DNA from 2 places in the Paenibacillus sp. FSL W8-0919 genome. Region 1 is predicted to be linked to the other one. Evidence: riboswitches for the same ligand, from Rfam matches in the RefSeq annotation. Region 1 holds a riboswitch; the other holds the start of a gene.
What was found. A riboswitch is a leader RNA that binds a small molecule or an ion and turns the genes downstream of it on or off. The one in region 1 is predicted to bind cyclic di-GMP.
Positions count from the first base shown of each region.

Region 2: linked by a shared signal. The riboswitch ahead of NST44_RS06270 (helix-turn-helix transcriptional regulator) and the one ahead of NST44_RS21995 (transglutaminase-like domain-containing protein) in region 1 are both predicted to bind cyclic di-GMP.

Region 1 covers NZ_JBBOPV010000001.1:4,846,874-4,862,903, reverse strand. Annotated here, with positions in the region: gene NST44_RS22010 (DUF896 domain-containing protein) at 65-301, shown strand; gene NST44_RS22005 (helix-turn-helix transcriptional regulator) at 429-1,361, shown strand; gene NST44_RS22000 (DinB family protein) at 1,426-1,962, shown strand; cyclic di-GMP riboswitch class I at 2,114-2,200, shown strand; cyclic di-GMP riboswitch class I at 2,263-2,350, shown strand; gene NST44_RS21995 (transglutaminase-like domain-containing protein) at 2,364-3,164, shown strand; gene NST44_RS21990 (collagen binding domain-containing protein) at 3,335-7,048, shown strand; gene NST44_RS21985 (TetR/AcrR family transcriptional regulator) at 7,367-7,954, shown strand; gene NST44_RS21980 (MFS transporter) at 8,157-9,587, shown strand; gene NST44_RS21975 (helix-turn-helix transcriptional regulator) at 9,788-10,228, shown strand; gene NST44_RS21970 (ABC transporter ATP-binding protein) at 10,222-10,956, shown strand; gene NST44_RS21965 (ABC transporter permease) at 10,953-11,690, shown strand; gene NST44_RS21960 (EutP/PduV family microcompartment system protein) at 11,938-12,423, shown strand; gene NST44_RS21955 (helix-turn-helix domain-containing protein) at 12,741-13,757, shown strand; gene NST44_RS21950 (cache domain-containing sensor histidine kinase) at 13,754-15,592, shown strand; gene NST44_RS21945 (extracellular solute-binding protein) at 15,714-16,030, shown strand, end outside.
Region 2 covers NZ_JBBOPV010000001.1:1,434,573-1,450,602, forward strand. Annotated here, with positions in the region: gene NST44_RS06240 (ArsR/SmtB family transcription factor) at 1,124-1,453, shown strand; gene NST44_RS06245 (SRPBCC domain-containing protein) at 1,480-1,992, shown strand; gene NST44_RS06250 (LLM class flavin-dependent oxidoreductase) at 2,197-3,258, shown strand; gene NST44_RS06255 (TetR/AcrR family transcriptional regulator) at 3,368-3,958, shown strand; gene NST44_RS06260 (MFS transporter) at 4,048-5,409, shown strand; gene NST44_RS06265 (FMN-dependent NADH-azoreductase) at 5,466-6,080, shown strand; cyclic di-GMP riboswitch class I at 6,279-6,373, shown strand; cyclic di-GMP riboswitch class I at 6,642-6,736, shown strand; gene NST44_RS06270 (helix-turn-helix transcriptional regulator) at 7,026-7,595, shown strand; gene NST44_RS06275 (aspartyl-phosphate phosphatase Spo0E family protein) at 8,070-8,291, shown strand; gene NST44_RS06280 (hypothetical protein) at 8,410-8,655, opposite strand; gene NST44_RS06285 (MarR family winged helix-turn-helix transcriptional regulator) at 8,905-9,333, shown strand; gene NST44_RS06290 (MFS transporter) at 9,326-10,543, shown strand; gene NST44_RS06295 (DinB family protein) at 10,899-11,390, shown strand; gene NST44_RS06300 (FtsX-like permease family protein) at 11,687-13,630, opposite strand; gene NST44_RS06305 (ABC transporter ATP-binding protein) at 13,620-14,381, opposite strand; gene NST44_RS06310 (sensor histidine kinase) at 14,606-15,610, opposite strand; gene NST44_RS06315 (response regulator transcription factor) at 15,607-16,030, opposite strand, start outside.

The sequences.
Region 1 (16,030 bases):
GTTCAATCCTTTTACAGTAAACTAACAATTACATCTTAATTATATGGAAGGATGAACGATAACGATGACCATTCCTTCATTGCATAGAATCAATGAACTGAGCCGCAAGCAGAAATCCGAAGGATTGACCCAAGAAGAATATACCGAACAGCAAAAGCTTCGCCAGGAATACTTGAAAGACATCCGGGGCCAGGTTCTCTCCACGATGTCTACCCTGAAGGTTGTAGACCCGAATGGTGACGATGTTACCCCTGAGAAATTGAGAATAACCCAGCAACAGAATCGGTCAAAGCTGAATTAAGCTTCATCTCATAAAGCAATGGTCCGTAATATGGATAATTGACCAGGTCCCATTTATGATCCCGGAAGACAGACAATGTTGGTTGTCCGTTTTCCGGGTTTTTATGTATTAGCGGAGGGGAGAAACGATGAACAAAACCGAGCGCCAGTTCGCCATCATGCTTGAATTGCAGCGGAGCAAGGTGCTGCGGGCGGAAGATTTGGCTGCCCATTTCGAGACAAGCGTGCGGACAATATATCGAGACATGCAAGCGCTCAGCGAAGCAGGGGTTCCGATACTTGGGTCTCCAGGGCATGGGTATTCCCTAATGGAAGGGTACTTTTTGCCGCCGGTTGGTTTTACTGCGGAAGAGGCGGTGGCATTGCTCATGGGGACGGATATGATTGAGCAGCGGCTGGATGGCGACTACAAAGCAGCTGCGAGGGCAGCTCGAAGCAAGATTGAAGCGATACTTCCTGAACCCATTCGTGAGGCCTCAGCGGATGTCCGGGAAACGATGCAGTTTCTTCATCCCGGCGGGCAGGGGGAGAACGAGCTTGGACAGGTTCGGGGTGCCATTTTGGAGCGGCGGAAGATAAGGATGCGTTACCTGAAAAAAATACCGGATTCGGATGGAAAACGGATGAGCGACCGGATCGTTGCTCCATATGGCCTTGTGCTCGTCCAAGGGAATTGGATCATGATCGCACGCTGCGAGCTGCGTCAGGAGATCCGTCATTTCCGATTATCGCGCATGAGGGATGTTACGGTCCTAGAGGAAAGGTTTAACCTTCCCCAAGGATTTAAGCTGAGTCAATATCGTCCGCCTGACGATCGTAACGTTCATGTGACGATTCAAGTAAATCCGGAAATTGCCGATAAAATCACCGAGACCGCGAGCTTCTATATCGAAGCTTCTGAGCAAAGGGAACACGGTCTTCTGGTCCGCTTTCGAGTCAGACAGCCGGAAGAATTGCTCCCCTATATTCTCAGCTGGGGTGGGGACGTGGAGGTGCTGGAACCTGATTCCTTTCGTAACCGGATTCGTGAAGAAGCTGAAAAAATACGAAAACGCTACTGACACGCTGTTGTCAGGAGCGTTTTTTTATATTGGGTATATACCAGATGGAAGAGGAGATATCATGATGAGAAATACAGTAGAAGCTTTGCAGGCGTTTGAAACAACAGTAGCGATGTATTTAAACGAGCTGGGACACCTGGAGCTGGAGGAGCTGCATATCAAGCCGAACGAAGAGGAATGGTCCATTGGGCAAATGTACATGCATTTGATTCAATCGGCTCAATATATGCATCTGCGCAATGTCGACCAATGTTTGGCCGGAAACGAAACGGCCGTCGAATCCCCTGGGGAAAAAACGGAGAGAGGCAAGACGGTATTCGAGCTCGGAAGTTTTCCGCCTGTCAGGATACGAATTCCGGCGTCTCCGCAGTACACGCCGCAGCAGCCGATGAGCAAAGAGCAGTTAGTTGAAGGTCTTCAGGGCGTAGCGGAGCGGATGAAGCGAACGGAACCGGTTGTGCGTCAAGCAGACAGCAGCATCACGATTCCTCATCCCGGATTCGGAGCCTTAAACGCCAAAGAGTGGTTTCTGCTGGTAGAGATGCATTACAGGCACCACCTGCTGCAGCTCGATCGGTTAAAAAAGGAGCTGTCCCTCTAAGGACTCCCCTAATGGATTGATGATCAAGCGGAATTGACAAAAGAGCGTCTCAGTGGAGACGTTTTTTTGTTGTCGATCCTCGTCTATGAATCTCAAAATTTGCTTGATAGAATTAGAGATATTTGGTATGATGAACTCACATAAAGCTACTCACGATAAATGGCAAACTTGTCGAAAGGCAAGGACGCAAAGCTATAGGGCCTTCTTGATAAACCATCAATGGCAGCCAGCTACCGAACGAAGATGCTTTTTTTGTTTTTTATATGAGATTTTTATTCAATTAATTCTTTGAAAACTCTACTACGATAACGGCAAACTTGTCGAAAGATAAGGACGCAAAGCCACAGGGCCTTCTTGATGAACCGTCAATGGCAGCCTGGCTACCGAAGGGAGTTTATAGTATGCGCAACATGGTGTTGGCTATTGTAGGGTTTATTGCGTTATTCGTATTGGCTCCGGTTGTACATGCTTCCCAAACGGGAGATTGGCTGGATCTGGAGCAGCTTGATCGCGGAGTCATCGCCGTTCGCTATGACGTGAAAGCGGACGTGAAGACGAAGCTTATGATTGCAAAAGGGCAAAACAAGTATACATATACGCTTTTAGCGGACAAGCAGCAGGAGACCTTTCCGCTGCAAATGGGAAACGGTCGTTATACCATAAAAGTGCTGGAGCAGGTCAACGGTACCAAGTATAAGATCGTTCAAGAAGCGGAAGTTAAGCTTCAACTGACCAATAGCAGCAAGGTATTTTTGAACTCGGTACAAAACATCGATTGGCGTTCAAGCGACAAGGCGGCTCAGCTTGCAAAGAAGCTAACTCGGTCCGCAGACACCGACGAGGAAAAAGTAAAGCTGATCCACGAATATATCGTCGATACGATCCGGTACGACAAAGCACTCGCATCCAGTGAGCTGACGGACTATCTTCCCGATATTGACCGCACGCTGTCAGGGAAAAAAGGCATGTGTTATGATTACGCCTCTCTGTTCGCATCCATGCTGCGGAGCGTGGACATTCCGACTAAGCTTGTAATGGGGACAACGGATTATGTTGACGTTTACCACGCTTGGAATGAGGTTTACCTGAACGGGCGGTGGGTAACGATCGACACGACCGTTGATGCGGGATGGAAGAGCAAGGGTGCCGGTTTCAAAATGATTAAAGAGGCATCTCGCTATTCTGCAGCCAAGTATTATTAAAATAATTTTATAGCTAAAACCTTAAGCTTTGGACCATTGTCCAAGGCTTATTCGGGTTTTTATTCAGAAAATATTCAGAATCGGGCGTTACAATGCTAGAAGCTCAATTGGTTCTTAAGGAAAATACAGGCACCAATGTATCGTGCGCCAAATAAAAGTATGCGGAGGTGATGGACGAACAAATCTCTTATCGGCATATGATCCGAGAGATGGTTGGCTCGATTTGCGCACGCGAAAGCGACATCGGAACCAAATATATTGAGGGTAATGGAGAGGCTGAGGGAGAGATCATGAAGAAAAAAGTAAGTGGAATCGTATTGGCTCTGCTGCTTATGATCCAAACGTGGTTTGGAGGATCGGACTGGACGGTCAATGCATCGACTAATGTTCCAGAACCGGTAAGCGTGCAGGATTCAGTGTATGGAGTGACGGATGATGTTTATGGCCCGTCCGAATCAGAAATCAATAATGATAGCATTTTAACCAAAGTTGTGTTAACCGACATGGATGGCACCGTCATTGATGCCGTTTATAATCCGGACAGCAGCCTGGATATCGGTGCAGCCGTTAATCTAGGCTACGAATGGGAGCTGCCGAACGGTCACAACTATAAGAACGGGGACACCTTTACCTTCGATCTGCCGCAGCAGTTTGAAATCTTCACGGACATTGACTCGCCGCTCGTTGCCGGTCAGGGTGAAGTCGGCCGTTTTACGGTGGACCGCAGCGGCAAGGTTGTGATGACCTTCAACGATTACGTGGAGAGCCATTCCAACATCAGCGGCAAGCTGGAAATTCGTACAGAGTTCAAGAAGGAAGTTCTTAAAGGAAGCACGGAAATCATTATTGCTATTCCGATAAAGGGCGGGGTTCAGACCGTCGTCGTGAATCTGAAGCCGCAAGGCGGAAAGCTGATCGAGAAGCAAGGAAAAGCGATTGGCAAAGACCGGATCGATTGGACGGTACAGATCAACAAGTCGCTCAATAAGGTCAAGCACGCGGTCATCACCGATGAAATGCCTGAAGGCTTGGAGCTCATCGGGGATTCCGTTGAGGTATACAATCTGCAGGTTAACGGTGACGGCTCGGCGGTTCTTGGCGAACGGCTGGATGCCGGCAAGTACACCGTCCAAACAGGCGGTGGCGGCAAGCTGGAGCTTGCATTCTTGGATGAGACGATCAGCAAAGCCTACGAAATTCGCTTTTCGACGAAGCTTGTCGGCGAACAGTCCCGTTTTGAGAACACCGCAGTTCTATCTGGCGACGGGATGGAAAATGCCCAATCGACGGCTACAGTAACAGTAGATCGCGGCAGTTTCTTGGATAAGACATATAGCCAGGACAAGGACACGGGGATCATCACTTGGACGGTGAAATACAATTTCAACGAGAAGAAGATTCCGAGCGCTCAAGCCATCATTACGGACCAAGTTAGCGAGAACCATTCCTGGATTGCCGATTCGCTGAAGGTGTATAACGGGGATTCGAAGGATGCCAGCGCTTTGGTATCAGCGGATGAATACACCGCTGTAGCGAAAGGTAAGCACGGATTCGAGCTACAATTCAAGAAGGATATCGATTCGCCTTATACGATTGTTTACCAGACGGAGCCGGTCGATCGCTTGAGCTCCGAGGGGAACGCAGTCAAGAACAAAGTCGTATCGGGTGAAGCGTCTAAGGAAGTAACGGCTCCGGGCTACGGAAGCCGTGCCCTGGTAAAAGGATCCTCGAACGTCAATTTTGACACAAAAGCCGCGAAGTGGATAATTACCGTCAATGGCGATAAAAAGCCGGACGGCACCAAATACATCATGGAGAATGTAGTCATCACGGATACGTTCCCGCAAGGCGGACTTGAATTCGTTCCGGATTCGGTAATCGTAAAAGCGGACGGTAAAGTCGTTCCAGCGAGCGAGTACACGGTGAAGTACAATGATTTACGCGAAGGCTTTATCATCGAGTTCTCCAAGATTGACACCACCTATACGATCGAATATGAAACGAAGTTTAACATCAACTGGCTGAAGGATCGCAAATGGGACTTTTTAAACAGAGCCTCGATGACATGGGTCGAGGAAGGCAAGGTGAAAGGCCCGATTGTGCGGGATGCAAGCTTCTCCGCTGATGGTTATACGAAAAATAACGGCGGTAAAGACGGCAGCTACAATCCGATCAGCAAAGAAATTACGTGGAACGTCAAGATGAACTATAATCTTGATTCGCTTCAGGAAGCGATCGTTACCGATGTGCTGCAGCAGGATCAGAAGCTTGTTCCGGGTTCGGTCAAGGTCTATGAAATGAAGCTGACTGGAGGACGGAATGGCGTTCAGAAGGGCTCGCTAGTTCCCGCTTCTCAATATGAAGTGACAGGACCATCAGAAGCTAATGGCAACAAGCTGTCCATTCGCTTTGTCGGCCCGATCTCATCCGCATACTGGATTGAATTCAAAACATCGCTGGAAGGTACATTGATTGTCAACAAAATCGATAATACTGCGGAGCTGTCCGATGGCAGCGCGAAAAAGGCAACATGGAACGCCAGCGTAACGATTCCTCACGGCGGGGAATATGTGAAGAAGAGCGGCTCCCAGAACGGAAACAAAATCGACTGGGAAATTCGCATCAACGAAGGTCAGTCGCATATTTCCAACGCAAAAATTATCGATAATCCAAGTCCGAACCAGATCTTGATCGAGGATTCCTTCCGCTTGTATGCGACCAAGATCAATGCAAACGGAAAAGCGGAAAAAGCCCAAGAACTGACTAAAGGGAAGGATTATACCTTAACCATCCATAGGCTTGATGGTGATAAAGAGACATTCGAGTTGAAATTCACAAATGACATCTCTACGGCCTATATTTTGGAATATCAGTCGTTCATTATTGCTGAAGATAAAGAGGCAGTACAGAATAAGGTGGCTCTTGAAGGAGATCAGCTGAAGACGGAGATCCGGGAAACGACGGAAGAGGTTATTGTCCGTACTTCCTCCGGTTCAGGTTCGGGAGGCGGCGTAACGGGAAGCCTGGAAGTAACGAAGGTGGATCAGGACGAACAGACGAAGCCGCTGGCGGGAGTCAAGTTTGCGCTTTACGACAAAGCTGGCAAACGTGCGCCGATCGTAAAATCCTCGGACGAGGAAGGCAAGATCCTGTTCACAAAGCTGCTGTACGACGAGTATATTTTGGAAGAGCTGGCTGCTCCTGAAGGATATAAGATCGAGCAAGCGAAGTGGGACGTAACGATTGACTCCAGCATCAAGAATCAAGATAATGTTAAGAAAATGATCGTTACAAACCGCAAGGAAGAGCCGGTTATACCTGGCGAGCCTACGGATCCAACAGATCCAACAGATCCTGAAAACCCAACGGATCCTGGCAATCCGACCGATCCAGGCTACCCGGGGAGCCCAACCGATCCGGGCAATCCGACGGACCCAGGAAATCCGGGGAACCCAACGGATCCAGGCAATCCGACGGACCCAGGAAATCCGGGGAACCCAACGAATCCTGGCAATCCGACGGATCCAGGTAATCCGGGGAACCCAACGAATCCTGGCAATCCGACCGGTGAGGTAGAGGTGCCGGACGAGGATGTTCCAAGAGGTGAACCAACAACGCCTCAAACGCCTGAGACACCTCCGACAGAACCGGAAACACCTGCCGTCGATATTGACGAAGAGGATATTCCGCGAGGAGGCGTCGAGCCTGAGCCTCAAAAGCCGGATGCACCAACTCCGTCTGAGAACGCTTCGACACCGCAGCCAACGGTTCCGATGCTTCCAAAAACGGGTGAATCGAGTCCTTATCCGTTCTATTTAGCGGGTCTCGGGCTGATCGCTTTCGGTGTATGGTTAGGTCGCAAACGGATGAACATGAAACAATAGCACGTTGTACTTCGGCTCTTCTTGTCCAGTAACCTGGGCAGGGAGAGCTTTATTTCTTGCAGCATCCCGTCCTATGCTTAAGCACTGAACGGCAAAGTTCGAGAAGAAAATTTTATGGTTTATTATTGACTGAACGATCTATAATTGATATGATGAAGCCATCAAAAGGAGGTGCTAATAAGACAATGTAGTTGAAGCACTGTATTTTTTTAATCAATATAGACCGAACGGTCTGGAAAGTCGATTTCTTGAACCCTCATTCTTGACTGAATAATCCGATAACGATAGTATTATGGGAGTGAAGGAGGCAGACGAAAATTGGCAAGGAACAAAGAATTTGACACGACACTGGTCCTACATAAGGCTATGGAAGTATTCGGTCATTACGGTTATGAAGGCACGTCACTGCAGCTTTTGCTCGAAGGATTGGGTATAGCGAGACAAAGCTTGTATGACACCTACGGAACGAAGCGAGATCTCTTTATCAAAGCGGTTAAGTATTACCTGGACGAGAAATCATCTGCCGTCATCGCCCATTTGGCTCAACCAGGCCCTGTCAAGGGTACGATTGCCGAAATCTTTGCGATTATCGTCGATACTTTGAAGGATGAGCAGCGCCGCAAGGAGTGCCTAATTCTGCATAGCGCAATTGATCAGGTACCTCATGATCCCGAGATTGCACAGATTTTCGAGCAAGATAAGATTCGTTTGGAGCAAGCGCTATACGAGGCACTAGCCCGTGGCCAAGAGCAGGGAGAGTTAGGATTGAATCAGGATCTTCGCTCGCTGGCACGATATTTATACCATTCGCGTTATGCACTGACGCAAGTAGCAAAATTAACGGACGACCCTCTCGTCATCGAACAAGTTGCTTCAGTTACTCTATCTGTACTTGATCATAAATGAAGCGTCCTTTTTCGCGCTTCATTTTTTCATGCGAATAATAGAATGATCAGTCCGTAATGGCGATCATTTTGGATCATTCAAGTCTACAATCGCGCATATATTAGATCGATTGGTCTATAATATTGCGCATATTAGATCGATTGGTTCCTAATTATGTTTATATTAGATCGTTTAGTCTATAAAATGGAAGGGGAAATTGTATATGAGTTCAAGTAAATTCAAAGGCTTGGCACTTTTCATTCTAGCCATCTCCCAGCTCGTTATGGCACTCGATTACACCATAATTTTTGTAGCGATGCCGTCTCTCGGCAACGAACTCGGGTTTTCGGCAAACCATCTGCAATGGGTCGTCAGTGCATTTTCACTCGCTTACGGCGGTTTCTTGCTGCTTGGCGGGCGCTTATCGGATCTTCTTGGCAGACGGCGCATGTTTATAATCGCTATGGCACTCTTTGGCCTAGGTTCGCTGCTTGGAGGATTATCTGAATCGCAGCTGATGCTCATCGTCGCAAGAGGGGTGCAGGGTCTTGGAGGAGCTCTGCTCTCTCCCGCAACGTTGTCATTGATTGTGTCTAACTTTAACGAAGGAGCGGAACGTAACCGTGCAATGGGCATATGGGCTTCCATGGGCGGTGTAGGCTTGTCGCTTGGATTACTCCTTGGCGGTGTGCTCACCAGCTATATCGGATGGGAAGCAACCTTCTTCGTTAACGTGCCAATCGCGCTTATCGTCATTATTCTTGCACCCATTGTACTTGCCGAGAGCAAGGTATCCACGGCAACCAGGCACTATGATGCTGCCGGAACGATCTCCGTTACTGCTGGGTTAATGCTCGTCGTATATTATCTAATACAGTCACCGGTGGAAGGCTGGTTCAGTGCATCGACACTTCCTTATGTGCTGCTTGGAGCGGTGCTGTTTCTCGCTTTCATAATCATTGAGCGGCGTACGAAAGAGCCATTGATTTCCTTCGGATTGTTCCGTAATCGCAATTTGACCGGAGCAGCACTCACTGCATTTCTGTTGTCGGCCTCGTTCGGGTCACTGTACTACTTTCTGACGCTGTATACGCAGGGTGTCTTGCACTATTCGGCCATTCAATCCGGCCTTAGCTTCCTGCCGCTTACGCTTAGCGCTTTACTTGGTGCCCGGTTCATTAACAGAATACTCACTAGGATCGGCGTAGCAGGTACAATCGCTGCCGGCATGGGTCTGGGAACGATCGGTTTTTTACTTCTGACAAGACTGTCGGAAACAGGGACGGCGTGGGGGATCATACCAGGCACGGTTATTATCGGCCTCGGCCAAGCGCTTGTGTTTACAACGATGTTTATCGCCGGAAGCACGGGAGTGGATCCTAAAGTACAGGGCGTTGCTTCCGCGCTCATTTCGACCGGCCAGCAAATTGGAGGTGCAGTAGGCTTGGCCGTGATCATGGCCATGATTTCGGCTGGTATGGGTACGAACGAAAGTCTCGAAACCATGATGGCGACGGAGCTTAACCAAGCGATCCGGACTGCGTTTCAAATTGCGGCTGTCACTACGGTGCTTGGCATCGTAGTAGCTTTCTTGGTGCTTAAACAGCCTAAGGTATCGAAAAATGCAGATACGGAAGTGACCATTTCCCATTAAAAAACGCAGTAATATTGAGAGCAAGGAGAGGGGCCGCGGATAACGCGGCTTCTTTTTTACGGCCGAACAATACCGCTATGGCATAAAGCACCCTTTGAACATCACCGTAAAAGGCAACCGAGAACAACATTTCATGTTAATGAGCATTGGTGGTGCATTCCATTCAGATCGATATAATGAAGACAAGGGATGTGAAAAATATGATTAGTATGAATTTAAAAACCATGCGCAAGCTGCACCGATTGACTCAAGAAGAAGTGGCTGAAAAGATCGGCGTGTCCAGGCAAGCTGTAGCTAAATGGGAAAATGGAGAGACCGTGCCGGATATTCAAAATTGCTTGGCGTTGGCGGAACTTTACGATGTTGTATTGGATGACTTGGTCAAAAATTCCGATAAGCATGTCAAAATAGGGATTCGGCCGAAGGGAAAGCACATGTTCGGGATGGTAAAGGTTGGAGACCGGGGACAGATCGTGATACCCAAAAAGGCAAGAGACATATTCGATATCCGTCCTGGGGACAGGCTTGTGGTTCTGGGGGATGAAGCGCAGGGAATCGCCATTTTGAAGAGCGAAGGCTTGCTGCAGTTTGCCGAGGAGATCCTTCAATCGCAGAACGACGAGGAGGAAGATGAGTGTTAGCTATTGAAACGAAGAATTTATCCAAGAGATACAAAACCAAAACGGCCGTCGATTCGCTCAATCTCTCGATAAAGCAGGGCGAGTTGTTCACGCTGCTTGGCGTGAACGGCGCAGGAAAAACAACGACCATCAAGATGCTGACTTGTCTGAGCAAACCTACCAGCGGCGATGCGATTCTATTGGGAGACAGCATTATCTCCAATCCCTTTGCGGTGAAGGAGAAGATTAACATTTCGCCGCAGGAAACGGCAGTCGCTCGCAACTTGTCCGTCAAGGAAAACCTCGAGTTTACTGCAAAAATCTATGGATTCGACCGGAAAGAAACAGCCTTGAAAGTACAGGAAATGCTCGACACCTTCAGTCTTGCAGAGGTGTCCCCAAACAAAGCAAAAACGTTATCAGGTGGTATGCAAAGACGGCTTAGCATTGCAATGGCGCTGATTTCTGATCCCCAAATCCTGTTTCTCGATGAGCCTACCTTGGGCTTGGATGTTATCGCTAGAAGGCAGTTGTGGTCAGCCATTGAAAAACTAAAAGGCAATATTACCATCATTTTAACAACACATTACATGGAGGAGGCGGAAGCGCTCTCGGATCGCATCGGAGTCATGTCGAAAGGTAAACTGAGGGCTGTCGGTACGACGGCTGAATTGACGGCAAAGACTAGCACGGGATCGCTAGAGGATGCATTCGTATCTTTGGCAACACTAGAGGAGGCAACTGGATGAAGACGGCAGCATTTTCCGCACGAAACCGGAAGGAAATGATTCGGGATCCGTTGAATATGGCTTTCGGTATTGGTTTTCCACTGGTCATTTTGCTGCTCTTAACGGCGCTGCAATCGAATATTCAAGTTGAATTGTTTGCTATCGATCAGCTGGTTCCGGGAGTCGCCGTATTCGGATTATCGTTCATCTCGCTTTTTTCAGGGATGCTCATTGCTAAGGACAGAAGCACTTCATTTTTAATGCGATTATTTACGGCTCCATTAACGGCTCCGGACTATATCCTGGGATACACGTTACCTTTAATTCCGATGGCGGTTCTTCAAATAACGATAACCTTTATCGCGGCAGCCTTCTTGGGACTGGTCCTCCATTTCAATGTTCTGCTGTCCATCGTGGTGCTGATTCCGGTAGCCATTTTATTTATCGGCATTGGTCTGCTTGCAGGAAGCATGTTTAACGATAAGGTCGTCGGGGGCGTATGCGGAGCTTTATTGACGAATCTCAGCGCATGGCTGAGCGGGACATGGTTTGATCTTCATCTGGTGGGCGGTTGGTTTAAGGGGATTGCCTACATGCTTCCTTTTGCCCATGCGGTTGACGCGGGAAGGGCAGCCATTTCGGGAGATTACACATCGATTTTACCTCATCTTTGGTGGGTGATCGGGTATGCCGTTGCCATCCTGATTATTGCGATCTTTGTATTCAGGAAGCAAATGAGCAGTGATAGCGATTAGACTATTGAACGAAAATCGATGATATAATTGCGTATCGTATAACAAGATGTCCATACGGCCTGTTGGAGGTCAAACACTTTTCCGCATGAAAGTCGCCGAACTGGCGGCTTTTCTTGCTGCAACGATGCAGAATCATGTCTAGAACCGAGGACACGATCTTATCGCATACCGGAAAGATAAAGAGGATTTGTAACTTTTCTACCGAAACCAATATGAACATGTGCAGATTGGGAGTGATGTTTCGGTTATGAACAAAATCCTCATCATAGGTAGTGTTGCCAGTGGTAAGACAACATTGGCAAGACGATTATCCGAACAGCTGCATATTCCTTGGTTAGAACTTGATACCATTGTCCATCATCAAACATCGACTGGACGATATAAACGAACAGAGGAAGAGCAAATTGAAGTTCTGTTGGAAATCGACCGGAATGGTCCGTGGATATTAGAAGGCACGGATCGAGAATCATACCAATGTTTATATCAAATGGCGGATACCATCATATTCTTGGACACTCCATTATGGAAGCGTAGAATTAGGATATTGACGCGATTCCTAAAGCAAAACCTTGGCATTGAGAAGTGTCATTATAAGCCAGACCGAACAATGTTAATGATGATGTACAAGTGGACGGAGGATTTTGAGAGGAACCGAAGCCATTTTGAAGCTAAATTAACCCGACACAGTGAAAAACTCATCAGGTTAAGAGATAATGACAGCCTGAACATTTGATAGCCCTATAAATCATTCCAAACATGTTCTGTGCTCCTTCCAATACGGATGGGGCTTATTTGTGTTGTGCTGAACATCAATTTATGTGTTTACCATATTGGGATTTCTAAAAATCTTTGATCAAAATTAACATAGATCTTATATGATTGGACTGGGGAAGTAGGTATACAATGAATAGAATTTTTTTATAACAAAATGATTAAAAGGCGTATTTTTACGCGATGAAAAAAGCAGGAAAACCCTATTCATTAACGAAATGCTTGTTCAATAAACGGAGCATCTTGAATCAAAGCATATCGATGGAGGTATATCGCTAAATGTACACTGTTCTGATCGCCGAGAATGAACCATGGGTATTGAAAGGAATCGTCCAGATGGTGAAAGCTGCCGGGATGGAATTCCAGGTTGTTGGAGAATGCAGCAATGGAAATGAAGCATGGAACATGATACAAGAAGTGTGGCCCATGCTCTTGATCACGGATATCATGATGCCTGAGCTGGATGGGTTATCTTTGATTAAAAGAATCGCCGAGCATCGAATTCCCATGGTATCCGTCATTATCAGCGGCTATGACAATTTTCAATATGCACAAAAAGCCATGAGCTTTGGTGTTTCGGAATATTTACTGAAGCCGCTGGAATTTGAAATGCTGACCGAAGCCTTGAATCGATCCAAGGATAAGCTGGAGTCGTTAAAGGATCTGAACAACTATATCGTCAGGTTCCAGTGTTTATTGGAAAACAGTCAGGGTTTGGCGCTCGATACCATCATGCAAAAGCAAAGTCAATTGATTCAGTCGATCTTAAGGTTACATGGTCTGAACAACAATGCCCGGGTCGGGCTGCTGAATATATTGGACAGCAAAATGAAGAACCTGCTTAATGATTTTGGCATTGAGTTTAGGGATATCCCTAAATCCAAGCACCAGGATGAGACCTCCATCTTGAAATACTACATGGCGATGCTGGAAAAATGGTATCTCGAGTATCCCCGAATGGTGAAATCAAGCATGCCTGAGGCCATCGCCCAATCATGTCGCTACATTGAGACCAATTTTAAAACGAACCTATCGCTCGCGGAAATGGCGAACCTAACGAATTTCAGCATTTCCCATTTCAGTATGTTGTTTAAAGAACATACGGGCTGTTCGTTCGTCAGCTATGTGAACCGATTGCGTGTTGATGAAGCCAAAAAGCTGCTGAGGACAAGCTCCTACGCTGTATCCGAAATTGCGGACATCGTCGGATACGCTTCCGGTCCGTATTTTACGCGAGTGTTCAAAGCACATACCGGCGTGTCGCCCCTCGAATACAGAAGGAGGATGGGTTCATGAAATGGCGGAACTGGCATTATCGATTCTCATTCAAAACGAAAATCCTCGGGCTGGTATTCTCCGTTAGCATGATTTCCGTTTCGCTGATGGCGGTGTTCACATCGTATTACTATACCGAATCAGCTAAAAATGATTTCTACATGATTGCTCAGGATTCTACGGCGAGAATGAACCATCAGCTTGACCGGTATTTCACGCAAATGGCCCAATCGACATATGCATCCATTGCCGGTCCATTGCCTTCGAATTCCATGCTCGGCGACAATCCGGAAAGCGGGCTGCTGCAGAAATGGCTTATTCGTGGTCAATTGTTCAGTCGGGAGCAGGAGGCACTGGTTGAAGGGATCATGTCGAAGTATATTGCAATTAACTACTCCAACGTCCTGGGGCTTGTGCTCCGTTCACACGACAACCGGCTGATTTATTCGAAAGACCATTCTTTAAGTCATCCCATGATTAGATCCTCACCTTGGATTAACGATACGTTGGCCGACACATTAACCATCGTTCCCTCCCATTATCGTCCGCAAAATACCCTCATGGCGGCATACCCCTATATTACTCTGATCGTTCCCGTCTTTGATCCAAATTCACTTAAGCTCGTCGGCAATTTGAATATCGCCTTATCCATGACCGAAATCGAGGATATTCTTGGACAGACGCGACTCGGGAGAACCGGATTCTTCTTTATTGTCGATTCCTCAGGGGAGATCGTTTATCATCCGGACGTCAACTTAGCTGGTCGTCGTGTTGAAGACACCGCAATTAGAGCTCTCCCGCTTGGAGGGCAGGGGGCTGTTATCAAACGAAATGGGGAGAAAATTCTGATGTCCGGCAACCGGTCGGAGCTGACAGGCTGGAATCTGGTTGCTTCCGTCCCTATGCACGAGATGGCGAGCGGTCTGGACTTCGCGCGAAAAGCAACGTTGTTTGTCATGAGCGGCATTATTGTGATATCCCTGCTCTTTATCCCAAGGATGGTCGACCAAGTAGTACGTCCCATTCTTCGCCTGCGAAATCTGATGAAACAAGTGGAGCAGGGGGACACAAGCGTCTACGCGGAGGTGATTGCCGGGAAGGACGAGATTCAGCAGCTTAACGGAAGCTTTAATCAAATGACGACCAGGCTGAATGAACTCATACACACGGTTCATCGTCTGGAGATCAACGAGATGCAGCTTCAGCTCAGGCAAAGAGATGCGCATATTAAGGCATTACAGAATCAAATCAACCCTCATTTACTCTACAATACACTGGAAATTATCAAAAGCATTGCTTTTATAGAAAAGGTTCCGACGATTGAGAAAATGGTGACCAGTCTCGCAGCCGTATACCGGTATTCATCAAAAATGCCCGGGGCTGAAGTGCTGCTAAGGGATGAGCTGAAAAATCTGCAGCATTATTTAGAAATCATACATATTCGTTTTGAGCATTTTCAAAGCCGCATATCGGTGCATGAATCTTGTTTGGATTGCCGCGTGATCAAGCTATCCCTGCAGCCGATCGTAGAGAACAGCGTAAAGTATGCCGTAGAACCCAAAAACGGAAATGCCCAAATCACGGTTACGGCATATGAGAGCGACGGTGACCTCATCATTGATATATCGGATAACGGGAATGGGTTTCCTGAAGAGGACCTTGCCCGGATTCGTCATCGAATGAAACTTGTGGAGCAACAGCCGGAGCCTGCCTCCCACGAGGAATCGGTTGGACTCATCAATGTCCATTCCAGAATGGCATTAAGATATGGCCCGCCTTACGACGTTAGTGTGCATTCATTACCGGGAAGAGGAAGCAAAGTTTCGCTTCGATTCCCAAATAAGATAAATTCATGATCAGAAAATCGGATAAAATGATCATCCATTTGTGAAAAAATGACCCCCGGCAACAAGATATATTAAATGGCATAAGGACAAATCAAAAATTGTGTAATGGAGGTCACCCGAAGTGAAAAGAATGCTGTCCATGATCATGATTGTGAGCGTCGTATTATTGTCGATCGTAGGATGTACATCGACGGGACAACAGGATGCCGGCACGGCTTCCGGAGAGAACGGGGACAAGGAGAAGGAGAAAATCAAAATTGATATGATGATCGCCTCTTGGAAGGGAGGGGGCTGGCCGGACAACAACCATCCGATTATCAAGCACATTAATGAACAATTTAATGTGGATTTGCAAATTCAGTGGGTACCGAATGCAAATTTTGCCGAGAAGCTGAACGTGATCGCTGCATCCGGCAAGCTGCCGGACGTCATACGGATGGATAGTCC
Region 2 (16,030 bases), 3.4 Mb from region 1:
ATATATTGATAATCCCAATCTTTATAATCGGTTTAAGCAGGCCTGCTACATATTATTTAACGATGATGAAATATAATCAAGTTATTATTTGGAGAGAAGAGCTTGTCCAATCGTTGTACGGGGAGGGTACGGTCGTTTCGACACCGCTAAACGGTTGTGTAAGCCGGTGTACGTTGCTCTTTGGAATTGGCTTGGGGAAGGGAGTGCTGCCGAAGAACAGCAATCCCTTTTTTTGATTCAGGCAATTATTCCATGTTTCGGCATGATCATCGCCAGTCGCGGATACTATGTCGGATCCGGACTATTAAAAGCAAGTAAAGGACTCGATTCTTCTTAAATCAAAGCCCGAGAATACCCAGGTGCTTCCGGTCCACCGGAAACCTGCTACAGAAGTACGTCCTACGAACGTTGGGAAGAACCAAAAGCCCCTCCCGCGTCTAGGCCATATAAACGTGAACCGGAACAGACAGCCCCGAATGGCGCCGGGATCAACCGCAAAGGTTGAAGGGCCAGCTCCGGTGACGGAAGTTGCGGCGGGGTTCTGGGGAATGAACTGGGGAGGAGGGGATGTCGGTCCTTGCTGCATTCCTTGCAGTCCCGGTGGTCCCAACAGTCCTGGCGGCCCAGGCGGTCCTTGGGGTCCTTGCAGTTCTGGTGGTCCTTGCGGCGGCAAAAATGCCATATAACTTCACTCCTTCATGGGATTCATGCTGCCATGCACGGCTTGCAAGAGTCTGCAAACGGCAGTGGCCACCGCTTGGCTACCGGCCCTCTGCAAGCTTGCATCCGTATAGGCAGCAGATACATTCGTTGGTTTGTACAATCCTATACGAATGGTGATTTATGATTTTCATCATATGCTATGCAGAAGCCCATGCAGGTGTGACCGATGTTAATGGAATGGAGAAGCGGGGGGGAAGGAAGGCGAATATAGCGGCTGAATGCATAAGTGATGTGAACAAAATAAATATTCCTTTACAGGAATATTCCTAGTGTGGTATATTCAATTCAAGAACACGGCATAATCAAATAAACGCATCGAGGTGATGTTGGTGGCTGGAATAGACAGTAGACAAAAGCCGTATTCCCCGAAGCTTCGGTTCTATAACCGTCACCACCAGGAATGAAGCAAGCGATATTTAGTGCATTAGCCGAGCCGAGCCGTCTTGCGATTGTAGAGCTGCTCCTCGGAGGTCCGATGACGGTGGGTGATATCGCCGAACGTCTGCAGATTCGCCAGCCTCAGGCTTCGAAGCATCTGAAGGTGCTGCTGGAGGCCGGATTGGTAGAGGTTCAGGCGGAAGCGAACAGGCGAAACTACATGCTTCGCTCGGAGCCCTTTCAAGAGCTGGATGCATGGCTGAATGATTACCGCAGAATATGGAATGAACGTTTTGACAGCTTGGACGCATACTTGAAGAAATTGCAATCGGGCGAGAAGAAGGACCCATAGCCTAACTTAAACTTGAGGAGGAAATGATGATGACAAGCAAAATGATTACCCGAGTGGAAGGACCTGTAATTGTGTTGGAGCGTGTATTCGACGCGCCGCGAGAGCTCGTATTCGAGGTGTTCTCGGACGGGGAGCATCTGAAGCACTGGTGGGGTCCGCGTGGCTGGGAGACAACCGTGTCGAACATGGATTTTCGTCCCGGCGGTTCATGGCATTATTGCATGACGTGCATGGATAAGAATCAAGGAGAATTTTATGGCATGGAGTCATGGGGGAAATCGGTCTACCATGAGATTGAGAAGCCTACCAAAATCGTTTACACCGATTATTTCTCCGATGCCGAAGGCAATACTTCCGAGGAACTTCCAGCGTCCACAACAACGATGACATTCGAGGAGCTGGACGGAAGAACGAAGATCGTCTCCCGGACCGTATATCAATCCGCGGATGAGCTTAAGAAGGTGCTCGAAATGGGCATGGAGGAAGGCATTACGCAAACTTGGGACCGCCTCGAGGAATACTTGCTTGCCAAGAAATAAACCGCATAGGGAGAGACCGGCCTTCGGGAGAAGTGCCGGTCTTTTTTTTGAATCTGTTGATGCCGATAACCTTAGGCTGCAGCCCTGACGTTTTTCCACTTGAAAAAAGATGCGTAAACGTTCAATATAAAGATATATTAACTAAAGAAAATATAGCGTCTGTGAAACATACACATAACGATACGTTACTAGGAGGAACCGATGATGGAAATCGGAATTAGCTCGTTTGTTGAAACCGTGCCGGACGTTCACACCGGCGAATTGATCAGCCACGCCCAAAGGCTGCGCGAGGTCGTGGAGGAAATTGTGCTGGCCGACCAGGTCGGCTTGGATGTATATGGAGTAGGCGAGCATCATCGCCAAGATTATGCGGCCTCGTCCCCTGCGGTCGTGCTTGCGGCTGCTGCCTCCCGGACCAAGTGGATCCGGCTGACAAGCGCGGTGACGGTGCTGTCATCAGCGGATCCGGTACGGGTATTCCAGGACTTCGCCACGCTGGACGCGATTTCGAACGGACGCGCGGAAATCATGGCCGGGCGGGGCTCATTCATCGAATCCTTTCCTTTGTTCGGCTATGATCTTCATGATTACGATGAGCTGTTTGAAGAGAAGCTGGAGCTGTTGTTAAAAATTCGGGAGTCGGAGCGGGTGACCTGGGAGGGCCGGCATCGCCCGGCCATCCATAATCTGGGCGTATATCCGCGTCCTGTGCAGAACCCCCTGCCCGTATGGATCGGCAGCGGCGGCAACTCCGAATCCGTCGTCCGGGCCGGCCTGCTCGGCCTGCCGCTCGTGCTGGCGATCATTGGCGGGAGCCCGCTGCAGTTCGCCCCGCTCGTGAAGCTGTATAAAGAAGCGGCCGCCCATGCAGGGCATGATGTATCGAAGCTTCCGGTCGCCTCGCATTCCCATGGATTTATCGCGGAGGATACGGAGCTTGCCGCGGATAAGTTCTTTCCCTCCACCCAGGCGGCCATGAACGTGCTCGGCCGGGAGCGCGGCTGGGGTTACTATGATCGCGCCCGTTTCGATGCTGCACGCAGCTTCGAGGGAGCCCTCTATGTAGGCGATCCGGAGACGGTCGCTCAGAAGATCATCCATCTTCGCAAGCATGTGGGTATTACCCGGTTTATGCTGCACGTGCCGGTCGGCTCGATGCCGCATGAAGAGGTCATGAGGGCGATCGAGCTGCTCGGTACGGAGGTTGCGCCTCGGGTTCGTTCCGAGATCGACCGGTGGGAAGCGGCCGGCGAGCCGGCGGAGTAAGCAAGCAAATCCAATTAAAATTCCGTTTGACAAATCAGACAATGTAAAATATGATAAGTCCATCGAATGACAGTCAGTACTGACATTCATGTAGGAAGGGGGGACTTTCATGAGTAGAGATCAACATATAAGCAGTGACGACAAGCTGCTGCAGGCCGCAATCGATCTGATATCCCGGAAGGGCTACAACGGCGTCACGACGCAGGAGATTGCCTCGGCAGCCGGGCTCAGCGAGAAGACTCTATTCCGAAAGTTCGGCAGCAAGCGAAATCTCCTGGAGATGGCGTTCGAACGCTATCATTACGGTCAAGAAATGACGAAGCTTTTCGCGGAGAAGCTCACGGGAGAGCTTACTGCGGATCTGATTCTGATCAGCCGGACGTACCATGACTTGATGATCCGGAACCGCAAGCTGATCACGATCAGCATCAAGGAGAGTGATCATCTCCCGGGACTTCGAGAGATGACCAGCAAGCATCCGAAGCAGTTTCTGGACGTGTTGACGAAATATTTTACGATCATGACGGAGAAGGGGAAGCTGGTTGCCGGAGATCCCGAGCTGCGGGCGATCTCGTTTATGATGATGAACTTTGGCGCGTTCATGAACGAGCTGGATTCCAAGGAGATATTTCCTTCCGTAACGCTGGATGACTTTATTGAGGAGAGTGTGCGGATTTTTGCTAGGGCGTTAACCCCCTAGTTTTTTTCAAAGCATACGTCAGTAAGTACTGACAGACATGCTAATCTCGCTGTTTAAAATTTTCTACTCACAAGGAGGGTGAAGCTTTAATGGAGACTCGGAAGCTGATGCGTGTCCTCATGTTCACGCTGTGTCTGTCCGCTATGAGCGGATTGATGTTTAACTTTGTCCTGCCGGACATGCGGGAGGAATTCAGCTTGAGCACCGCTCAGGTTAGCTGGGTAACTTCCTCGTATTCCCTGCTGTACGGGATCGGCACGGTTCTGTACGGGAAGCTGACGGAACGCTACCAGCTCAAAAATTTGCTGTCATTCGGTCTGCTGCTGTTCGCGGCCGGCTCTCTGGTCGGCCTCGTCTCCCAGGCATTCTGGATGGTCCTTGCCGCAAGATGCCTTCAGGCGATCGGCGCGGCGGCGATACCGGCGGCGGCAACGCTTATACCGATTCGCTACTTCCCGCCGGAGCGAAGAGGAGCAGCCATGGCGACAGCCTTTATTGGATTGTCCATCGGCAGCGCGCTTGGGCCGGTGGTGTCCTCGCTAGTGGCCGGCTTTGCTCATTGGCGCTGGCTGTTCAGCATCCCTTTGCTGATTCTCATCACGCTTCCTTTTTACCGGAAATATCTGAAGGACGAAGACCCTCAGTTTCCAGGATCATTCGACCTGCTGGGAGGCGGCCTGCTGGCTGTCGCGATCACTTGTCTGCTGCTGGGAATAACGAACGGAATCTGGTGGCTTCCGCTAGCCGGACTGCTGGTAGCCGCGTTGTTCATTGTCCGGATTCATCGTGCATCCGTCCCGTTCGTGAGCCCGGTTTTGTTCCGGAATCAAGAGTATTCGGTTAGGCTTGTCATCATGTTTCTGTTCAGCGGCGCGGCCTTTGCGCTGCATTTTCTAAGCCCGTTGCTGCTGGCAGAGATTCATGCGCTGCCTCCAGGTTGGATCGGATTTGTCATGGTGCCGGCCGCCGCGGCCTCCGCTCTGCTCGGGAAGACAGGGGGAAAGCTGGCCGATGCCAAAGGGAACACGGATCTGTTTCTAACCGCCATGATTATGTTGGTCGCTTGCTTTGTACTCTTATCCACGTTCTCCGCCATTTCAGCCGTCGCGGTTGCTCTCTTCCTGATTCTAGGTAATGTCGGGCAGACGTTCGGGATGATTGCACTATCCAACTCCGTCTCCCTTAGCTTAGCGAAAGAGCAAGCCGGCATCGGGATGGGATTGATGCAGATGCTGAATTTTATTTCGGCGGGGATCGCTTCCGGTGTGTACGGAACAATGCTCGATATCCGCTCCGAGGTATCGTGGAACCCCTTGTATGCCTATGCCGAGGGGCAGGTTTACAGCAATATTTATTTGGTGCTAGCCGGGCTGCTGCTCGCCATGCTGATGTTCTATTCCCTACGGTTCGGGAAAACGGAGCACGGTCATATAAGAGCGGCGGGAAGCTGATATCGCATGCTTTCGAGTCCATTCATTACAAATAGGAAATATAGGAGGAGATTCTAATGACAACCACTTTATTCATTAAAGCCAACAACCGCCAAGGGGCCGTCACAAGCAGATTATACGACGCATTTTTCAATAGCTACCGCGAGGCACATCCGAATGATGCGGTGGTTGAGGTCGACCTGTATCAGGAACGCATTCCCCTTCTGGACGACATTATGATTAGCGGGAATTTCAAGTCAGCCATGGGCATGGAGCTTTCGGAGGAAGAGCAGGCCGTTCGGGACATCGTCAACCGGCACTTGGAGCAATTTCTTGCCGCCGACAAATTGGTGTTTGCCTTCCCGCTCTGGAATCTGACGGTTCCTGCAGTGCTGCATGCCTACCTGGACTACATGCATCATCCGCGTAAAACGTTCAAATATACGGAGCAGGGCTTGGTCGGTCTGTTGGGTGACAAAAAAGCAGCACTGCTGAATGCTAGAGGCGGGATCTATGCGGAGGGCGATCCATCCGAGATGGCGGTCAGCTTCGTAAAAAATCATCTCAACGTGTTCGGGATTACCGACATTACTACGATTATCATTGAGGGGCATAATCAATTCCGGGATCGAAGCGAGGAAATCATTGAGGAAGGCCTTCGGCGGGCAGCCGAAGCGGCAAAGCTTTTTTAAATCATGGAGAAGCTGGTTATTTTGACATATTACACGCTCTGCTAGTTACTTTGTGACAAAAAATTACAAAATCCAGCAGGAAATTGTCGGGAATTTGAGTCATGAAGCCTATATTCAATGAAAAACAATGTAAGTTATAGTTTGATTAGGTCATTCATTCAGAACTATATGTTGTATCTTTCGACAATTGAATCGTTCGTACGATAATCGCAAACCCACTGAAAAGTGGCGACGCAAAGCTATAGGGGCTAATGGGGTTCTGCATAGAACCGCGATGCCAGCCAGTTGCCGAATACGACGGAAGCCTCCGTCACTTCTTGCTAGTTACTACCTATGTCTACAAGCTGACGGAGGCTATTTGTTGTTCACAAATTTTTATAGGGAGGCTCCTGCAGTAACTGCCTGTTCCTTAAAAGTTACGGTCAATTGCCTGAAAGGAGGTGAATGATGCGGAACATGATTTCCCGCAGCGCGGTATAACTACAGCAGTTCGACTCTCAGCGGATAACAAGGAATATTCATGCGGCAGCGTCTTTGACAGCAAACCAATCGAATCGTTTCGTACGATAATAGCAAACCCACTGAAAAGTGGCGACGCAAAGCTATAGGGGCTAATGCGAATCTGCTAAGATACGTGATGCCAGCCAGTTGCCGAATACGACGGAAGCCTCCGTCCTATTTTGCTATGGTAATCTTCATGGATGGAGGTTTTTTATTTTTCGCTAAGAGCTACCGAATCTTCACAGCGGCGATAAATAGGAGATCGATTTCATTATTAATCACTTATTCTTAACAAGGAAGAAGGGAAAATAATGGGCCAAAGAACATTGCTGAAAGTAAACGATCATTTTCCTAATATCCTCAGCATCTCTGAAATTAAAGAAAGGCTGATCGAGCGAAAAGAAATCCTGTATCTGTTGCAAGAGGAAACCAGGAATATTATTTGTGATTGCGGACCCAGAGGGAACCGTTATCGATTATTGCGGGACGGAGCTGTTAAAAGGTTATTTTGAAAGAAATCATTTGAAAATCGGAACATCTTCTGCTATGAACAAGGCGGGAATCAATGCCATTGCGTTATCCATGGAAAATCAATCGGTCTCAGTCGTAATCGGCGCCGAGCACAGCAATAAATTGTTTGCAGAGCTGTCCTGCGTTTGCACGCCAATACGAATAAATCATGTTATTATAGGCTACCTCAGCCTCTGTTTTCATTACTTTCACGAGGTTACATTTGTACTGCCCCTCATTGAACATCTGGCCAAAAATATTGAAGAAAAGTTACCCCAAAAGGATCCCATGCTACAAAAAGAGCTGACCTACTCACTCTTTGACCAATATGAATTAACAAACCGCGAGAAAGAAATCGCCTACGAATGGCTGGAAAATAAAAACGTGCCTGAAATTGCGGATATTTATGGAATCAGTCAAAGCACGGTCCGTACTTTCATCAAAAAGATATACGCCAAAACGAGAGTCAATCATAAAGGGGCATTCCTAAGAAAATTTACATGAAGATATAGGCAATACACAAGCACTAATTACCCAATTATGGGTATTTTATTTATTAAAGTAAAATTTTATAATTATAGGCAAGCCACTGATGACAGATAGTTAAAATTTAAACTAATTCATAATTCGTACAATCTATCGCAAACCCATCGAAAGGGTGGTGACGCGAAGCTGCAGAGGCTGTTGTGGACGCTCATATGCAACCACGATCCCTGCAATTGGCCGAATACGACGGAAACCTCTGATCCGCCATGCGACAACGATTGAATAGGGAACTGTTTATTTTAGATAACCCTGCTGACCTGACGCCGCTGCAGAAACTGAATCGGGTAGCCTTCAACATTTCATGAAGAGGAGCATGCTTTAACGGTTTGTTCGTTTAGGAATGAGCGATCAACTCTCTGTTTGAGAAGGTTTGCCGCAAAAACGTTGGCAGCTGTCATAAATCACTTGCTACGATGGGGGTGGGTGGATGTGATGGTTTCTATAGAGAACGAACTGAAGCATGTATCCGACGAGCTCGAATATCTCAGGAGGGAACTTGAGCGAATGGCCGGCAGTCTTGAATTCGTACATCAAGATGTTGTCGCACTTTCGCAGTCGTTCGATAAGCTGATTGTCCGTTACATGGAATTAAAAAGCCATGAGGAAGAGATCAATAGAAAGTGCGCAAAGTTAAATAAACCAAGCCATGAGTAATAAGTCCTCCATAAAAAATAGAACCCCGGATGTCGATTCTCGACCTTCTGGGGTTATTTGCTTAAAGATATGGTGCTTCCAGCTTTAAGGGAAGCCATTTCAAGTCAGGTGCTTGGATTCAATCATTTTTCTGTACGAGCGAACAGCTGCTCCAATTATCCATTGTAATGTACCCGCGCCTAACAAGCGCGAAAATCGTATTGGTTCGGCAATACCATTCCAAGTTGGGTACAGATGGCGAATCACCGCTTGCCTTCGTCAAGACACCCTCATACGTCCAGTATCCGCCTTTCTTCCAGCGGACAAGTCTCCCATGCTTCTTGGCCTGTTCCAGCGCTTCTTGTTGTATTTCCGATAACGTCAATTCATCCTCACCACACAAATCCTGTAATATCTGTCTAGAAGACGGATGGAATATACCAATTAAATCATATGAATCTGAATATATTCTGAATAACCTGTGTTGAAAAACGGTCGATGGGCATTGTTAGGTGAACTGATGCATCGTCGAGTAAAAGGATCAGAATACCAGACATTATGTCTGGACATTTTCGGAACACTACTCTATAATCAAATAGTTACCTTGAGTAACCAATTGGATGGAGGTTTCCCCATGAGCACCCACCGACATTTTTTTCAGCAGTACTTCAGACTGTACCGCCCGTTCGTCAATGAACTGAACCGGCGGCTCGAGGTTTTTGGGCTGTATTATGCCCAGTGGTCGATCATGTATTATCTGGACGCGAACCAATCGATGACCTTGGTGGAATTGTCCAAAGTTTTGTATGTAGAGAAGCCCACGGTGACTAGAACGGTGAACGCATTGATCAAGTTGGGTTATGTGGAGCAGATCCCGGCATCGGACAAGCGGGAGAAGCGAATCCGTTTATCAAGTAAGGGCATCGATGTCGCGTTGCAGATTCGTCAATTATTCGATGACTACGAGATGGAGATTATGGAAGGTGTCTCCGCTGAGGAACAAGCCAGCGTCATCCGTGTCATGGAGACAGTCAGGGATAACATTATAAGAAAAGGTGATTAACTTGCAGCAAGAAAACTCCCAAGATCGTTTATGGAGCAAGGACTTTTTGATTGTGTTCGGCGTCAATTTCCTGCTCTTTCTTTGTTTTTATCTATTGGTTGTTATTATGCCCACTTATGCAGCTGAGGAATTCCATGCATCGACTGGAATGGCCGGCTTTGCTTCCAGTATCTTTGTGGTGGGGGCGCTGATCGGGCGGCTGATCGGAGGCAGCATTATCGAGAGGGTCGGACGAAGACCGCTGCTGTTGACCGGATTGGTCTCATTCAGCGTCTTAATCGGTTTGTATTTCATCATTAACAGCTTAGCGGTGCTGCTCATCGTCCGTTTCCTCCACGGCCTGGCCTTCGCGCTGGCCTCTACCGCGACCGGCACGATTGCCGCGAGCTTGATTCCAAACTCGAGAAGGGGTGAAGGGACAGGTTATTATGGTGTCAGCATCATCATTGCATCGGCAATCGGCCCTTTCATCGGACTTATGATTCTGGAGCATGCCTCCATGACAGGCAATTTTGTCCTTTGTGCAATCCTGGGCGTGCTCTCATTGGTATCCTCGTTATTCATGCGCATTCCGAAGCTGGTGCTCACCGCCGAACAGGCACGGGAGATGAAGGGCTTCCGGCTATCCAACTTCATTGAGCTCAAGGCGCTTCCGATTTCGATCATAAGCTTTGTGATGGGCTTTGGATATTCGAGCATTTTGTCGTACCTGAAGATCTTTGCGGGGGAAATCGGGCTGGTGGAAGCGGCAACCTACTTCTTCATCGTGTATGCGATCGTGGTGATTCTGTCCCGGCCGTTTACCGGACGCTGGTTTGACCACCGGGGAGCGAATGTTGTGATGTATCCGGCTATCGTATCCTTTGCGATCGGGATCCTGCTGCTCGGTCTGGCACATCATGGAATAACCCTTCTGCTGTCCGCGGTGTTCGTAGGCCTCGGATACGGCACGACACAGTCCAGCTCCCAGGCGCTCGCCATTAAACGCTCTCCGGCGCACCGGATCGGTCTTGCAACATCGACCTTTTACATTTTTGTGGACGTCGGCATCGGGTTCGGTCCGCTCCTTCTTGGCTTCCTTACGCCGCTGGCAGGGTTCCGGGGCATGTACATGACCATAGCGGTCCTGCTGGCGCTGTCGGTGATTCTGTATTATTTCCTCGTCGGGAAACGAGAAAGCCGAGAGAAGGCTGCCCGAACGGCTGCCTAACCAAGATTCGTATTCAGAGAAGCTTAGGTGACGGCTCCTTGGCCTTGGATTTGGCACGACAAGGTTCCAGTTCCAGACGCTCGCCATTAAACACTCTCTGGCCCACTTAGAGCCGTCTTAAGCCTGTAGATTAACCTCCGTAAGGAGCAGATCTGCAGGCTTTTTCTGTTGTACCCCATGTCCTAACCGGGATGCATAAGGAAAGTAAACAAGGGGGTTGTGGCTTAAGTGGTAGCTCTTCAGGAAAAAACGTTTATAGTCGTTTCATCCGATCTCCGCACACATGACCTGTTATACAATGAATAATGATTGTCTGTGCGTCTCATTTATTTTTTCGTGGAGGAGTGAGGCATTTATGGCGCATGCAAGTGAGGTGTTAAGAAATCAGCTGCTCGCGGGTGCGAATGATCCGAGCTGGTATATTCCCTTCCAGCAGTCCACCCGGGATCTGACGGAGGACGAGGCGTTCTGGACGCCGGCGAACGACAGTCACAGCATTGCAGAGATCGTTCAGCATCTGCTCTATTGGAATGAAACGTGGCAGACCCGGTACAGGGAAGAACGTATGGATGCGGTGCCTGCAATTGAAGACAATAATCTCAGCTTTCTCCTTCCGGATCATGTGACGTTTGCCGAGCTAAGGAAACGACTGCTGGAGGTTTTACTAGGATGGCAGCCGCTGCTGTCCGAGTCTGCGGATACCCTGGAGAAGGATGTTAGCGGTTTTCCGGAGCCGGCCAAGTGGTGGGAGATCATCAGCAACGCTGCAACACATAATGCTTATCATATCGGCCAGATTGTTTACATCCGCAAGCTGCAGAAGAGCTGCAGGGCGCTGGATTGGTAATGTTAGAGGAGGGGTGTTCTCAGCACTGCACATGCGGATTGTACTTCCGATCCCTCTTATCCCCGGGTTTCCTCTAATCCCATTTCGTTTGCTGAAGTCAGGGGATAAAGGGGAACGCTCCGCTTCTAATGATTCTTAACTTGAAAAAATGAACCTTCAAGCGAAAATAAAGCCAGCTTCGGGCTCAACCGAAACTGGCTTTCTATATGATTTAGCTAACCTTCTTCATTCTATTAACTTGAACAAACCCAGACGCTCGAAGAACCCTCAAACTTGCTTGTATATTGTTCCCCTACTTAAAGCGCCTCTTTAATGACTCGCTTGTAGAACATCACGGACAGCAGGCCGAAGATGGAGTACAGCGCCGTGTACAGCAGCATGACGATAACCATTGGAGTCCAAAGTTCGGTTCCAAAGAAGAACCAGCCCGATTTAACCGCAAAGTAGCTGTGCGACAATCCCACAATCAGCGGAATGCCGAAGTTAAAGAGCTGCTTGAACTGAATGCCCCGGAGCAGATTTCCCTGAGTGTACCCGAGCTTACGCAGAATCGTGTAGGTCGGCTTCTCTTCCTCGCCTTCATCCATCTGCTTAAAGTACAGGATACAACCGGAAGTAATAAGGAAGGTTAGGCCAAGGAAGCCAACGATAAACATGATTAGCCCCATGTTGATCTTCTGGTCCGTGATCATCCCGATTTGGGAGAAATTACCGGGATGTTCCCCAATCCCCAGATCCATGTATACTTGGTTCGCCTGATTGATGGCCGCTGGATCTACGATATCGATGCCATGGTAGACAGTCGTTCCCTTCTGGATCTTGGGATCGAGATCCTGCATTAACCGTTCAAATACGGTTTGGTCGACAATGGCGGTCGGCAGGCCGCCGTTGGAAAAATTAACCGAGATGTAGGAGTCCTTGTTCGTTCCGATCAGCTGTTGCGGAATGCTCTCCTTGCTTCCGCTAAGCTCAATCTGTCCTGTGGCCTGAATGGACATGAACTGCTGGATCGCATCGCTTGAACCCGTAAACAGCGTTTCTTCCGGGGATAGGTCCACGTCTTTAATTCCTTCATCACTGATGACCCCGATGATCATGGAGCCGGTCTGTCCCGTTTCTTCAAAGCTGGAACCGATAATCCTGGAGACGTCGACGTCCACCTGAATCACGTCCCGATCGGTCTGCTTGAATTCAATATCCGCCTCCGCAAGCGCATGCGTGAAGGCTGCAAGATCGTCCTGTACCGCGATGGCAAAATGATTCGGAACGCTTTGCTGCGCCGACTTCTCCGCCGAATAATACGAGATGTAGCTTAGCGACAGCAGCCCGATGGCGAGCGCTGAGACGGTTGTGATAATGGTGAGCAGCAGGGCGTTCGACTTCATCCGGAACATGATCGAGGAGAGCGAGAGCACCTCGTTCACCGACAGATACCCGCCCTTGCTCTTGCGGATCAGATTGAAAATAAAGCTGACCGATCCCTTGTAGAACAGGTAGGTTCCGATAATGACCGACCCAAGAATGAAGACCATCGCCATAAACAATTCATTCATGTTTGTGAAATCACCGCTGAACAGCTTGGTGGATACATAGTAACCGACCAGGATGAGCCCGACGCCGAGCAGCCCGAGAATCATCTCGCCAACCGACATTTTCCGGACGCGGTTCTCGGTGGTCGATACGACCCGGAAGAGCGACAGGATGCTCTGTCCCTTAATGAATGTGAAATTCATGACCATGATCAGAATGTAGATGGCGGCGAATACGATGGCCGTCTGGATCAAGGCTTGGCTGGAAAATCTAAGGGTGGCCTCGCTTTCGACGCCGGTCACCTTGAACAGAATCATCAGGATCAGCCGGGAAGCGGCGAAGCCGGCAAGAACGCCAATCACCATCGAGCCGAAATACAGGATCAGATTTTCCGCGCTCAGGATCCTGAAGATTTTTCCCTTGGTGAGCCCGATCAGCTGGAACAGCCCGATCTCCTTGCTTCGGCGTTTGATGAATATCGTATTGGCGTAGAGCAGGAAGATGGCGACAATTGCTACCAGCAGCACCGAGGCGGCCCCGAGTCCGGCGGCTCCTTTCACCGAGCCCTTCACTTCATCCATGGATGGATCGTACTGCAGCGTAACGAAGGAGAAGTACAAGCCGACACTGAAAATCAGCGCGAAAACGTACAGATAATAATTTTTAATATTTTTCTTCAAATTACGGTAGATCAGATAATTAATGTTCATGCTGCACACCGCCCAGCACGCCTTGGGTTTTGATAATATCGTTGAAGAACGCTTGTCTCGACTGCTCGCCCTTGTTCAGCTGCGTATAGATTTGACCGTCTTTGATAAAGACGACCCGGCTGCAGTAGCTGGCTGCGCCTGGATCATGGGTCACCATGATGATCGTCGAGTGGATCTTCTGGTTCAAATCGCTCAGCTTGTTGAGCAGGTCCGAGGCCGATTTGGAATCCAGCGCCCCGGTCGGTTCATCGGCGAATATAATGCTCGGATCATGGATGAACGCCCGCGCCGCCGAGGTCCGCTGCTTCTGACCGCCGGAAATTTGGTTCGGATATTTATCCTTGAGGTCATAGATTCCAAGCTCTGTCGCAATCCGCTGGAATTTCTGATCGGCCTCCTTCTTGGATACCTTCTTGATGGACAGCGGGAGCAGGACATTTTCCTTGACGGTCAGGGTATCGAGCAGATTGTAATCCTGGAAAATAAAGCCCAAGTGATGCTTCCGGAACTCCGCAAGCTCCTTCTCCTTCATGCCGGTAAATTCCTTACCCTCGATTTTGATGCTGCCGAGGCTGACTTTATCGATAGAGGACAGTACGTTCAGCAGCGTGGTTTTCCCGGAACCGGAGGCGCCCATGATGCTGACGAATTCTCCTTTGTCCACGTTGATGTCGATGCCCTTCAGAACTTCCTGTTTATTGAATTTGTTGCCGTAGCTTTTATGGATTTGATGTGCTTCAAGAATGGCCACGTTTTTCTTCACTCCTTTGTCGTATGGATACCGGGGGGCTTTAGAGCTCAGCACTCCAAGAAGCCCAACTGGTCTCCCATGGAAAATAACCTGGCAGATGTGCCCTGAGCATTCATCACACCGATCGGCCTCCGGTTATTTTCTTGTTGTCCTTATCATAAAGGAGGAGGCAGGGCTTTTCCTTCGATTCGGCGAACAAAGCGCAAAAGCATGTGACATTGTTGTCACATGCCGGTAATATGGACGATTTCATTCTTCTTCGGGAAGATGAGCGTGAAGATACTCCCTTCTCCGGGCGTGGATACGACGCGAATGCGGATGAAGAGAGCATCCGCTACCTTTTGCGTCAAATACAAGCCCATGCCCGTTGCCGCGCTGTCATGGTGCTGGGTCGTAGAGGTGAAGCCCTTGTCGAAAATGCGGGGCAAATCCTTCGGATCGATGCCGCGGCCGAAATCCTGAATGGTCAGCTGTGCATGTCCATCGACCAGGACGCTTTCAATGATAATGTCCGAAGCTTCGCTGTATTTGACGGCATTGGTCAGCAGCTGCCGGATCATGAAGCCAAGCCATTTGGCATCGGTCAGCACTTCCGTAACCTCCAGGGAGACATCAAAGCCGATGCCCTTTTGGAGGCACCAGGATTTGAGCGCCCGGATTTCATTGTGGATGATCGGCTCCAAAAGCGCGGTTTCGATAAACAGATCGTTCTCGATGAACGGGATGCGCTTCTGATGCAGCTGTTGATCCAGCAGCAGGTGGATGCGGAGCCATTCGTACATGAGCCGGGACTTAAGCGTTTCATCCTCCATGCGTTCAATGATTAATTGCATCGTGGTCAGCGGAGTCTTCACCTCGTGAATCCAGGACATGATTTCGTCCTTCTCCTGCTCCATCTCCATGCGGCGCATGGAGGATTCACGCTTGAAGCGTTCAGTCTGCAGCGTGAGCATCTCCATAGCGAGCGTTTCGAACGGAAGCTCCGGCTGATCGATTGCGGCCAAGTCATAAGTGTCGTCCCACGCCTCCAGGCTCTTGTAGAACCTCGTCTCCCGGTTGTAGCGCACGGCCAGAAACACGATGAACACCAGCGTGGACAGGAAGGCGATGTAAAGGATCGGCTGGAAGGGAATGGCGTTGTCGATCGCGGCAACGAACAGGAGCAGCACCTGCAGGCACACAAACAGCAGAATCCAGCTCAGCCGTTCTCTCAAATAGGCACGGATCATGAATGAACCTCTTCCGTTGCCATATAGCCTTGCCCGACCTTGGTTTCAATATAGGTGTCAAGCCCAAGCGGTTCCAGCTTTTTGCGCAGCCGGTTCACGTTCACCGTCAAGGTGTTGTCGCTGACGAAATGCTCGTTGTCCCATAGGCTCTTGATCAGATCTTCCCGGCTGATGATCTGATTTTTGCGCTCAATCAGCATTTTCAAAATGAACATCTCGTTCTTCGTTAATTCCACGGATCCCGAAGGGCTCGTAACCATGTTTTTCACATATTCAACCGTAGCTCCGCGCCAGGTTCTCAGCTCTGTGCGTTCGGTGTTGTAGTTGTACACACGGCGGAGCGTAGCTTGAATTTTGGCGATAAGAACCTCGAAGTGGAACGGCTTCTGGATGAAGTCATCGGCTCCAAGCTGCATGGAC